3 regions of the Rhizobium sp. CB3090 genome follow, and region 1 is predicted to be linked to each of the others. Evidence: riboswitches for the same ligand, from Rfam matches in the RefSeq annotation. Region 1 holds a riboswitch; each other region holds the start of a gene.

Region 1 (3,274 bases):
CATCTGATGGGTGATCTCGATATCACCGCAAGCGCTGCTCAGTGGCTGACCACCGCCTTCATGCTGACTATGGCCGTCGTCATCCCGATCACCGGATACCTGCTGCAGCGGCTCAACACTCGGCCGGTTTTCATTCTCGCCATGTCGCTGTTCAGCGCCGGCACGCTGATATCGGCGCTGGCACCTGGGTTTGTCGTCATTGTCATCGGCCGCATTGTGCAGGCATCGGGCACGGCGATCATGATGCCGCTGCTGATGACGACGGTGATGACCCTGGTACCGCCGGAATCCCGCGGCAGGACCATGGGCAATATCTCTGTCGTCATATCGGTAGCGCCGGCCATCGGGCCAACCATTTCCGGCCTTATTCTTTCCGCACTCGAATGGCGCTGGCTGTTCCTCCTGGTGTTGCCGATCGCGCTGTCGGCATTGGCGCTCGGCGCCTTACGGATAAAGAATGTGACGGTTCCGACCACGGCGCCGATCGATATTCTTTCGATCTTCCTCTCCGCCATCGGCTTCGGCGGCTTCGTCTATGGCCTTAGCGGTCTGGGTGAAGCGGCACTTCATCCGCCGGCGATATCGCCGTGGATTCCGCTTCTGACCGGCGCTGTCGTCATCGCGGTTTTCATATTGCGTCAGTTGCAATTGCAAAAACAAAATAGAGCGCTGCTCGATCTGCGTACTCTGACCACAAAGACATTCACGATCGCCGCGGCCATGATGGCGGTGCTGATGATGTCGATGTTCGGCGTCTTCATCCTACTGCCTATCTACCTGCAAAACGTGCTGGGATTGTCGACCCTGGAAACCGGGCTGCTGTTGCTCCCCGGTGGGCTGATCATGGGCCTTTGCGCCCCAACGGTCGGGCGCCTGTTCGATAGATTCGGCCCGGCGCCGCTGATCATTCCGGGAGCGATCATACTCAGCGTGGTGATGGGCGGACTGGTCTTCATACAGCAGGATACACCATTCTGGATGCTGCTGGTCGCCCATATCGTGCTCAGCATCGGTCTTGCCCTGATGTTCACACCACTGTTCACCGTCAGCCTGGGATCGCTGCCGCCAAACCTTTATTCGCACGGCAGCGCCATGCTCGGCGCGACCCAACAGGTCGCCGGCGCCGCCGGCACCGCGCTGTTCGTCGCGATCATGACCCTGCGAGCCACCAGCCTCTCCGCCGGCGGCGTCGGTGCCCTGGCCGCAACGACCGGCGGCATCAAGGCGGCATTTCTCTGCGGGACGATCATCTCCCTGGGAGCGATCGTAGCTGCGTTGTTTATCAGAAAGCCGGAACACGGGCCGGATATGGGACACCGCCACTAGACGATTTGTTAATGACAGGACGGTCTTTCTCTGCGAAAAAGATGCCGATGAGAGACAGGGGCGCCCGTCGTGTGATGGGCTGAGAAGCACCCTTTGAACCTGAACCAGATAATGCTGGCGGAGGGAGTCGCTCGGGGTCTCGGCGTGCTCTTGTCGTCATCCCCGCGCCTCGCCCCGCCCGAACGGGGCAATATGCAAAACAACACTGTTCCCGGCATACTGATGACAGCAATGCGGTCAAACCCTCCGCTAGTGCCTTGCATCACCAACTTAGTCGCGATCTCCGGTGCACTATCCACCGGCTGGATCAGAAAGGCACGCCCATGATCCGAAACGTCCTATCCATCGCCGGCTCCGACCCTTCCGGCGGCGCCGGCATCCAGGCCGACCTCAAGGCATTTTCTGCCCGGGGCGTCTATGGCATGGCGGCGCTGACCGCGTTGACGGCCCAGAACACGCAGGGCGTTTCCGCCGTCCACCCTGTTCCTCCGCAATTCGTCGCCGAACAGATCAAGGCGATCTTTGCCGATGTGCGCGTCGATGCCGTCAAGATCGGCATGATCGCCAATGCCGCAATCGCCGAAGCCGTTGCCGATGCACTCGCTCCTCACCAAGGCGTTCCGATCGTGCTGGACCCCGTCATGATCGCCAAGGGCGGAGCAGCGCTGCTTGCCGCGGATGCTGTAGACATCCTGACTGAGCGGCTTCTTCCGCTGGCCACGCTGTTGACGCCCAATCTGCCGGAAGCAGCCGCACTTCTGCACGAATCGGAGGCCGAAAATCGCGAGACGATGGCCCGGCAGGCGGAAGCCCTCATAAGGCTCGGTGCGCGGGCTGTTCTGGTCAAGGGCGGACATCTTGCCGGCAATGAGAGCCCGGACGTGCTCGCAAGCCCGGAGGGCCTGATCTGGTTCGAGGCCGGCCGCGTTCCGACGGGGAATACGCACGGAACCGGCTGTACGCTAGCCAGCGCGTTGGCGGCCGAGATCGCCAAGGGCTCGGCGCTGCCGCAAGCCGTCGCCACCGCCAAAGATTATCTTGCAGGCGCGGTTGCCGCGGCCGAAACGCTGTCCGTCGGGACAGGGCACGGACCCGTGCAACACTTTTATGCGCTTTGGCCAGCATAGGTGAGGCGGGATGAGAGCAGACAGGTCCTTAGGGCGACCATCGCCCTCGTCCGCAGAGACTTGAGAGGCCCGACCACCTGCCTCGTGAGTTGTATCGGTAGCCGAGCCTCAATCAACCGCAAGGCGTTGCGGCGATTATTTATTTGCTCTCCACTAAATGAATGGCAGCTGAACAACATACAGCTTATAGGCGAATATCTTCACCGCAATATAGGTTTGATGGATAGGCTGCTCTAGCTCGCCTTGTGCCGGCGCCGGCTATGCTGGAGGTCGATGAACGTGTGCCACAGGATCGTAGCAAGGATGATGGCGCCGCCGAAAAACGTCGCAGCCGGCGGTCTTTCGGAAAAGAACAGCCAGACCCAGAAAGGTGTCAACACGATTTCCATCGTCCCGATAAGCGCGGCTTCCGCCGGCGGCATGCGCTTTGCCCCGGCTAGAAATAGCACGAGCGCAAAGGAGAAATTGGTCGCTCCGAAGGCGGCAAGCACCAGCCAATTGTGCAGATCGAGCGAGCCGGCCGAGCCGAACGGCGCGAAGATGATGAGCGTCAGGAAGGCGCTGACGATGGTCGGCGGCAGGCTCGGTACGCTGCGATCGATGCGCGGAATGATGATAATCAGGGCGAACGAAGCCGTCATGCCGAGCGCCAGGAGATCACCGAGACCGGTGCCGCCGCCGACTGAGGCGGCGACGATGATCGCTACGCCGACCAAACAGACGCCGCCGGCAACAAGGGTTCGCCTCGGCACGCGCTCCTTCAGGATCGCCCAGCCTAGCAAGGCGGCGATGAAGGGCGCCGTGGCATAGATCATGGTCAC
Region 2 (3,274 bases), 690 kb from region 1:
CGATATAACCGGCCCCACCTGTGACGAGGACGGTCGTCATTCGGCAGCGATCGAATGCGAGCGGTCCGACGAAAGCAAGTCGTCGAAATAGGCGATCGTTCTGGCAAGCCCGTTCCGCAACTGGACCTTCGGTTTCCAGCCGAGTTCGCTCGTGGCGAGGCCGATGTCCGGCCGTCGCTGTCTGGGATCATCGGCAGGCAAGGGCATATATTTTATCTTCGATCGGCTCCCGGTCAGTTCTATGACGAGCGTGGCAAGCTCCAACATCGTAAACTCGACCGGATTGCCTAGATTAATCGGGCCGGTGACATCTTCCTTTGTCCCCATCAGACGAACCAGGCCGTCAATGAGGTCGTCGACATAACAGAACGACCGCGTCTGCTGGCCGTTGCCATAAACCGTTATCGGCTTGTTCTGCAGCGCCTGCACGATGAAGTTGGAAACGACACGGCCGTCATCGGGGCTCATTCTTGGACCGTAGGTGTTGAAGATGCGCGCCACCTTGATCTGGAGCCGGTGCTGGCGCCAGTAATCGAAGAACAGGGTCTCGGCGCAGCGCTTGCCCTCGTCGTAGCAGGATCGCGGTCCTATCGGGTTCACTTTTCCCCAATAGTCCTCCTGTTGAGGATGGATCTCGGGATCGCCATAGACTTCGGACGTGGAGGCCTGGAGGATTTTTGCGCCGACCCGCTTGGCGAGGCCCAGCATGTTGATCGCACCATGGACGCTGGTCTTGGTCGTCTGCACCGGATCATACTGGTAGTGAACCGGACTTGCCGGACAAGCGAGATTGTAGATCTCGTCGACCTCTACATAGAGGGGAAAGGTGATGTCGTGACGGACGATTTCGAAAGACCTGTTGTCCAGCAGGTGGGAGACGTTGCTCTTACGTCCCGTAAAGAAATTATCTACGCAAATAACCTCTTGTTTCTCTTCCAAAAGTCGTTCGCACAGGAATGAGCCGAGGAAACCTGCACCGCCCGTAACTAGGATTCGCTTTGTTTGTTGCATGGTCGACTATCCCGCAGCCAACACGGTGATGCTGCTACCGTCGAAAACCGCGACAAGCGCCAGGGCGAGGATGCTGTTTCCGGGGACGCCATTCATGTTCATCGACCTTCTCCGCATTCTTCGCAAAAGCGATCGGACATCCCGCCGCTTTCTTCGCCCGAGGGAACTGGAGCAGCGGTCGGTACAAATCCATGCCATTCGGACCAAAGATTGTCCCCTCGGACGTAAGTCTTGTCATGAGTAGGACTTTAGTCTGATGCGGGCGAGTCTGTGCGACCCGGTCCGCCGCAGTCGTGGTTCCAGGGTTGACATGGGCTGAGGCCCGGACATAGTCTTTGCGACATTCACCAGGGGGGTCCCGGCAAGGGGCTGAGATACTGCTAGGCAATGCGGCTTTGCCGATTGTGGGCGCAGTGACCCGTTGAACCTGATCCAGTTCATACTGGCGTAGGGACGGTGCAAGCGCTCGAGGCTTCGGATTCCGCGTGGATTCTATGCCGGCGTCTTTCCATCATTCCGGCTGATTGACTGGGTCTCCAACTGCAACTTGGAGCCTCAAACCATGAATATTGCCGCAAAGAACCTCACCCCGACCGTCACCACCGGCCCGCTGCCGGCATCGCAAAAAATCTATATCCCCGGAGACATACACACCGATATCCGCGTACCGATGCGCGAGATCAGCGTCCATCCGACGGCGGGCGAGCCGCCCGTTGTCGTCTACGATTCCTCCGGACCCTATACCGTCGAAGGTGCCGATATCCGCATCGAGCAGGGCCTGTCGCAGCTCCGTCGCGACTGGGTGCTCGCCCGCGGCGACGTCGAGGCCTATGAGGGCCGGCATGTGCGTCCCGAAGATAATGGCTTCGTCACCGGCGAGCGGTTGACGCCGGAGTTCCCGGCCAAGCGCCAGCCGCTACGGGCCAAGAATGGCAAGGCCGTGACCCAGCTCGCCTATGCACGCGCCGGTACCATCACGCCGGAAATGGAATTCATCGCCATCCGCGAAAATCTCGGCCGCAAGGCAAAGGCTGAAGCCCTGGTTCGTGATGGCGAGAGCTTCGGCGCCCATATTCCGGATCATGTGACCCCGGAATTCGTCCGCCAGGAGGTCGCCGCCGGCCGCGCGATCATCCCGGCCAACATCAATCACCCGGAAAGCGAGCCGATGATCATCGGCCGGAACTTCCTGGTGAAGATCAACGCCAATATCGGCAATTCCGCCGTCACCTCCTCGATGGCCGAGGAAGTCGAAAAGATGGTCTGGGCCGCCCGCTGGGGTGCTGATACCGTGATGGATCTCTCGACCGGCCGCAACATCCACAACATCCGCGAATGGATCATCCGCAATTCGCCGCTGCCGATCGGCACGGTGCCGCTCTATCAGGCGCTGGAAAAGGTCGAGGGCATCGCCGAAAATCTCACCTGGGAAGTCTATCGCGACACGCTGATCGAGCAGGCCGAACAGGGTGTCGACTATTTCACCATTCACGCTGGCGTGCGGCTGCATTACATTCCGCTGACCGTCAATCGCGTCACCGGTATCGTCTCGCGCGGCGGCTCGATCATGGCCAAGTGGTGTCTGCATCATCACAAGGAAAACTTCCTCTACGAGCATTTCGAGGAAATTTGCGACATTTGCCGTGCCTATGACGTCTCCTTCTCACTCGGCGACGGCCTGCGTCCTGGCTCGATCGCCGATGCCAACGATGCCGCGCAATTCGCCGAGCTTGAGACATTGGGCGAACTGACGAAGATCGCCTGGGCTAAAGATTGCCAGGTGATGATCGAAGGCCCCGGCCATGTTCCGATGCACAAGATCAAGGAGAACATGGACAAGCAGCTTGCCGTGTGCGGCGAGGCGCCTTTCTACACGCTCGGGCCGCTGACGACCGATATCGCGCCGGGCTACGATCACATCACCTCGGGCATCGGCGCGGCAATGATCGGCTGGTTCGGCACGGCCATGCTCTGCTACGTCACCCCGAAGGAACATCTGGGCCTGCCCGACCGCAACGACGTTAAGACCGGCGTCATCACCTACAAGATCGCCGCCCATGCGGCCGATCTTGCCAAGGGGCATCCGGCCGCCCAAGTCCGCGACGATGCACTGTCGCGTGCCCGCTTCGAATTCCGCTGGGAGGATCAGTTCAACTTGTCGCTTGATCCCGATACCGCCCGCAGCTTCCACGACGAAACCTTGCCGAAGGAGGCCCACAAGGTTGCGCATTTCTGCTCGATGTGCGGCCCGAAATTCTGCTCC
Region 3 (3,274 bases), on a different replicon from region 1:
GATTGCGAGGCTGGTCAGGGTCGCCTGCAGGAAGACCGTCTGGCTGATAAGCCTGAGAAGATCTGCCTTCAGGCCGGTGACGACCACGGAGGCGAGCGGCAGGCCGATGAACAGGGTGGCGAGCAGGAGCAGCGCGCTATCGGCCAATTTGGCGGCGGGCAATGTTCCGTCGATCCGCTGTACGGCACGGCCCGCCGTCAGCCCATGATCGTCTGGTGCCGGAAGCAAGGCCATCGCACTGAGAACTGCGGCGGTTACCACGATCTGCAGAAGGGACAGGGCCACGGCGCGGCCGGGATCGAAATCGAAGCGCAGTGCCTGATAGATCGCCACTTCGAGCGTGGTCGCAGCCGGGCCGCCGCCGAGGATCAGCACCAGTGTAAAACTGGTGGCGCAGAGCATGAAGATCAGACCGGCGACGCCGGGAATGAGGCCGCGCAGTATTGGCCATTCGATGAAACGAAAGACGGAGGCCGGGCGCATGCCGAGTCCGCCGGCCATCAGCCAATATTCCGCCGGCACGCGCTCCAGCCCGGCAAGCATCAGGCGGGCGGCCAGCGGCAGGTTGAAGAAGACGTGCGCGAGCAGGATGCCGGTCAGCCCGTAGATGCTGACCGGTTGCGACAGCCCGAGCCCCGTCAGCGCCTGATTGAAGATGCCCTGACGCCCCCATATGCCGAGCAGGCCGAGTGCACCGATCAGCACCGGCAAGCCCATGGGGACAGCCATCAGGCGGATCAGCCACAGCCGACCGGGGAAACGCGGCTGCCGCACCAGCGCACGGGCGACGGGAATTGCAAGCGCGACGGAAAGAAGGGTGGACAGTGTCGCCTGCAGCAGTGTGAAACGCAGCACGCGCAGAAGATAGGGATCGGTAAGCGGATTACCGCCGGCGGATTCGATGCCGGCGGCAAGTAGGGTGATGATGGCAAGGCCGATGAAAAACACGATGCTGGCGAGGCTGAAGGCCCCGCCGGCAATGGCATGTCTTTTCTCCGGCGCCGTCAGCAACATCTCACCGTCAATTGGTGCTGGTGGCGGCCAGCCATTCGTCGATCCAGGCCTTGCGGTTCTTCTCGACCGCGTCGGGGCTCATTAGGAAGGTCTTCGACGGGACGACCAGCTTGCTGAATGCATCCGGGAGCGGCTCGGACGTCGCCGAGACCGGCATCATCCAATTGTTGGTCGGGATGGTGTCCTGGAAGCCTGGCGAGATCATGAATTTCAGGAAGTCGCGGGCAAGCTCCTTGTTCGGCGACGACTTGATCAGGCCGGCGACTTCGATCTGGATGTAGTGACCTTCGGAGAAGGCGGCGGCCTGATAGCGATCGGTCTTGTCCGTGATCATGTGATAGGCCGGCGATGTCGTGTAGGAGAGCACCATCGGCGCTTCGCCCTTGGTGAAGAGGTCATAGGCTTCCGACCAGCCGGGCGTCACGGTCAAGATGCGGCCCTTGAGCTTTGTCCAGGCTTCCGCAGCTTTGTCGCCATAGACCGACTTCACCCAGAGCAGCAGGCCGAGACCCGGCGTCGAGGTGCGGGGATCCTCGATGACGATCTTCTGCGACGGATCGCCTTCGACCAGATCCTTCATGCTCTTCGGCGGGTTCTTGATCGTTTGCGTATCATAGACGACGGCGAAATGGCCGTAATCATAGGGGACGAAGACATCGTCCTTGAAATCGCCGGGAACCTTGAGGCCGGAGGTGTCTATGCCGCTGGCATCGAACAGGCCGGTATCCTTGGCTTCGTCGACGAGATTGGTGTCGAGGCCAAGAACGACGTCGGCCTTGGTGCCCGTACCTTCCAGTTTCAGCCGGGAAAGCAGCGCGACGCCGTCGGTGACGCTGACGTAATTGACGGTGCAGCCGCAGGTCTTCTCGAAAGCGGCCTTGACCTTGGCGCCCGGACCCCAGTCGGCGGTGAAGCTCTCATAGGTATAGATGGTGAGCGTCTTGTCGGCGGCTTCGGCGCGCTCAGCGGCAAAAAGCGTCGCGCCGGCGGCGAGAGCCAAGCCGGCAAACAGTGATAACAGCGATCGGTTGGGCATGACAGCGCCTCTTCGTTGGTTTGTCTTGAACGGGAAAAGGGCGCTATGATTGTGTCACGCGTCTAATCCCTCCGCCGGTGTTAGCCGGATCAGGTTCCGCGGGTTGGCCGGTGAAAGCCTCTCAGCCAGATGTCTTGAAAAGACATAAGGCACCCCGTTAGAGCGTTGGCAGGTTTAGTCCTGTGATGAAGGGATGACAAGGGAATAAAAAGTGGATGATTCCCTTGTCGATTGCAGGACGCGTTTTTTTACTCGGCGGCGTGGGCGGCTGTCCGGCTGTCGAGCGTCTTGGCGGCGCCGGGCAATTGCACGTTCTTCAATGTGATCGCCGTCAGCAGGCCGAGGAAGCAGATGGCAGCGGCCGTCATGAACAGCGGACTGAAGGCGCTCGCGTAGGCATTGGCGACGCTTTCGCGCGTGGCCTCCGGCAAGGCCGCCATCATCTTCGGCGTCAGTTCCTCGATGTTGGCGACGCCCGGAATGGAGACGCCGACATTGCCGAGTTTGGCGGCGATGATGGCACCATAGATGGAAATGGCGATCGAGGCGCCGCCCATGCGCGAGAGCGTCACGGCGCCGGTGGCCGCACCGACATCACCCCTTGCGGCGGCATTCTGCACGCCGATGACCGGAACCTGTTGCGCCAAGCCGATGCCGATGCCGTGCAGCAGCATCAGCGCGCCGATGAAGACGATGGGCGTGCCGGCATGGGCCTGCGCCAGTGCGGCGAAGGCGATGGTGCTGCAGGCGGCGCTGGCGATGGCGAAGGGCTTGTAGCGGCCCCTGATCGAGATCAGCCGGCCGGCCGAAAGCGAACCGCAGACGATACCTCCGGTCAACAGGATGAACAGCAGGCCGGCCATCGACGGCGACAGTCCGGTCGTCGTCTGCAGGAAGAGCGCGAAGTAGTTGACCATGCCGATCGCGACAGCGCCGCTGGTGACCGAGATGATCAGCAGCAGGCCGAAGGTCGGGTTGCGGAACAGCGTCATCGGCACGATAGGCTCCGGTGCACGGCGTTCGACGAAGACCCAGGCCAGCGCGCAGAGGGCGCCGAAAGCGATGATGCCGAGGCATTGCGGCGAGAGCAGCGAACCGAAGAGCTCGGTGCCGTCGGCGGCAAGCACGATACTGGTGGTGGTCAGCGCGAGAAGGAGCGCGCCGGCATAGTCGATCTTCGGCTTGCGGCCCGGTTTGCGATAGGGCAGCATGAAAGCGAGGCCG

The links. Region 1 has a riboswitch for thiamine pyrophosphate ahead of thiD (bifunctional hydroxymethylpyrimidine kinase/phosphomethylpyrimidine kinase). Riboswitches for the same ligand answer to the same signal wherever they lie in the genome.
Region 2: it holds a riboswitch for thiamine pyrophosphate, as region 1 does, so the genes downstream of both, thiC (phosphomethylpyrimidine synthase ThiC) here and thiD (bifunctional hydroxymethylpyrimidine kinase/phosphomethylpyrimidine kinase) in region 1, are expected to answer to the same signal.
Region 3: it holds a riboswitch for thiamine pyrophosphate, as region 1 does, so the genes downstream of both, thiB (thiamine ABC transporter substrate binding subunit) here and thiD (bifunctional hydroxymethylpyrimidine kinase/phosphomethylpyrimidine kinase) in region 1, are expected to answer to the same signal.

What each region holds. Positions count from the first base shown of each region.
Region 1 covers NZ_CP121663.1:1,028,730-1,032,003, forward strand. The annotation lists gene QA646_RS23470 (DHA2 family efflux MFS transporter permease subunit) at 1-1,326, shown strand, start outside; TPP riboswitch at 1,373-1,469, shown strand; gene thiD (bifunctional hydroxymethylpyrimidine kinase/phosphomethylpyrimidine kinase) at 1,650-2,453, shown strand; gene QA646_RS23480 (DMT family transporter) at 2,687-3,274, opposite strand, start outside.
Region 2 covers NZ_CP121663.1:334,698-337,971, forward strand. The annotation lists gene galE (UDP-glucose 4-epimerase GalE) at 1-40, opposite strand, end outside; gene QA646_RS20275 (UDP-glucuronic acid decarboxylase family protein) at 37-1,011, opposite strand; TPP riboswitch at 1,351-1,483, shown strand; gene thiC (phosphomethylpyrimidine synthase ThiC) at 1,574-3,274, shown strand, end outside.
Region 3 covers NZ_CP121662.1:3,314,168-3,317,441, reverse strand. The annotation lists gene thiP (thiamine/thiamine pyrophosphate ABC transporter permease ThiP) at 1-1,014, opposite strand, end outside; gene thiB (thiamine ABC transporter substrate binding subunit) at 1,022-2,050, opposite strand; TPP riboswitch at 2,100-2,217, opposite strand; gene QA646_RS15940 (MDR family MFS transporter) at 2,299-3,274, opposite strand, start outside.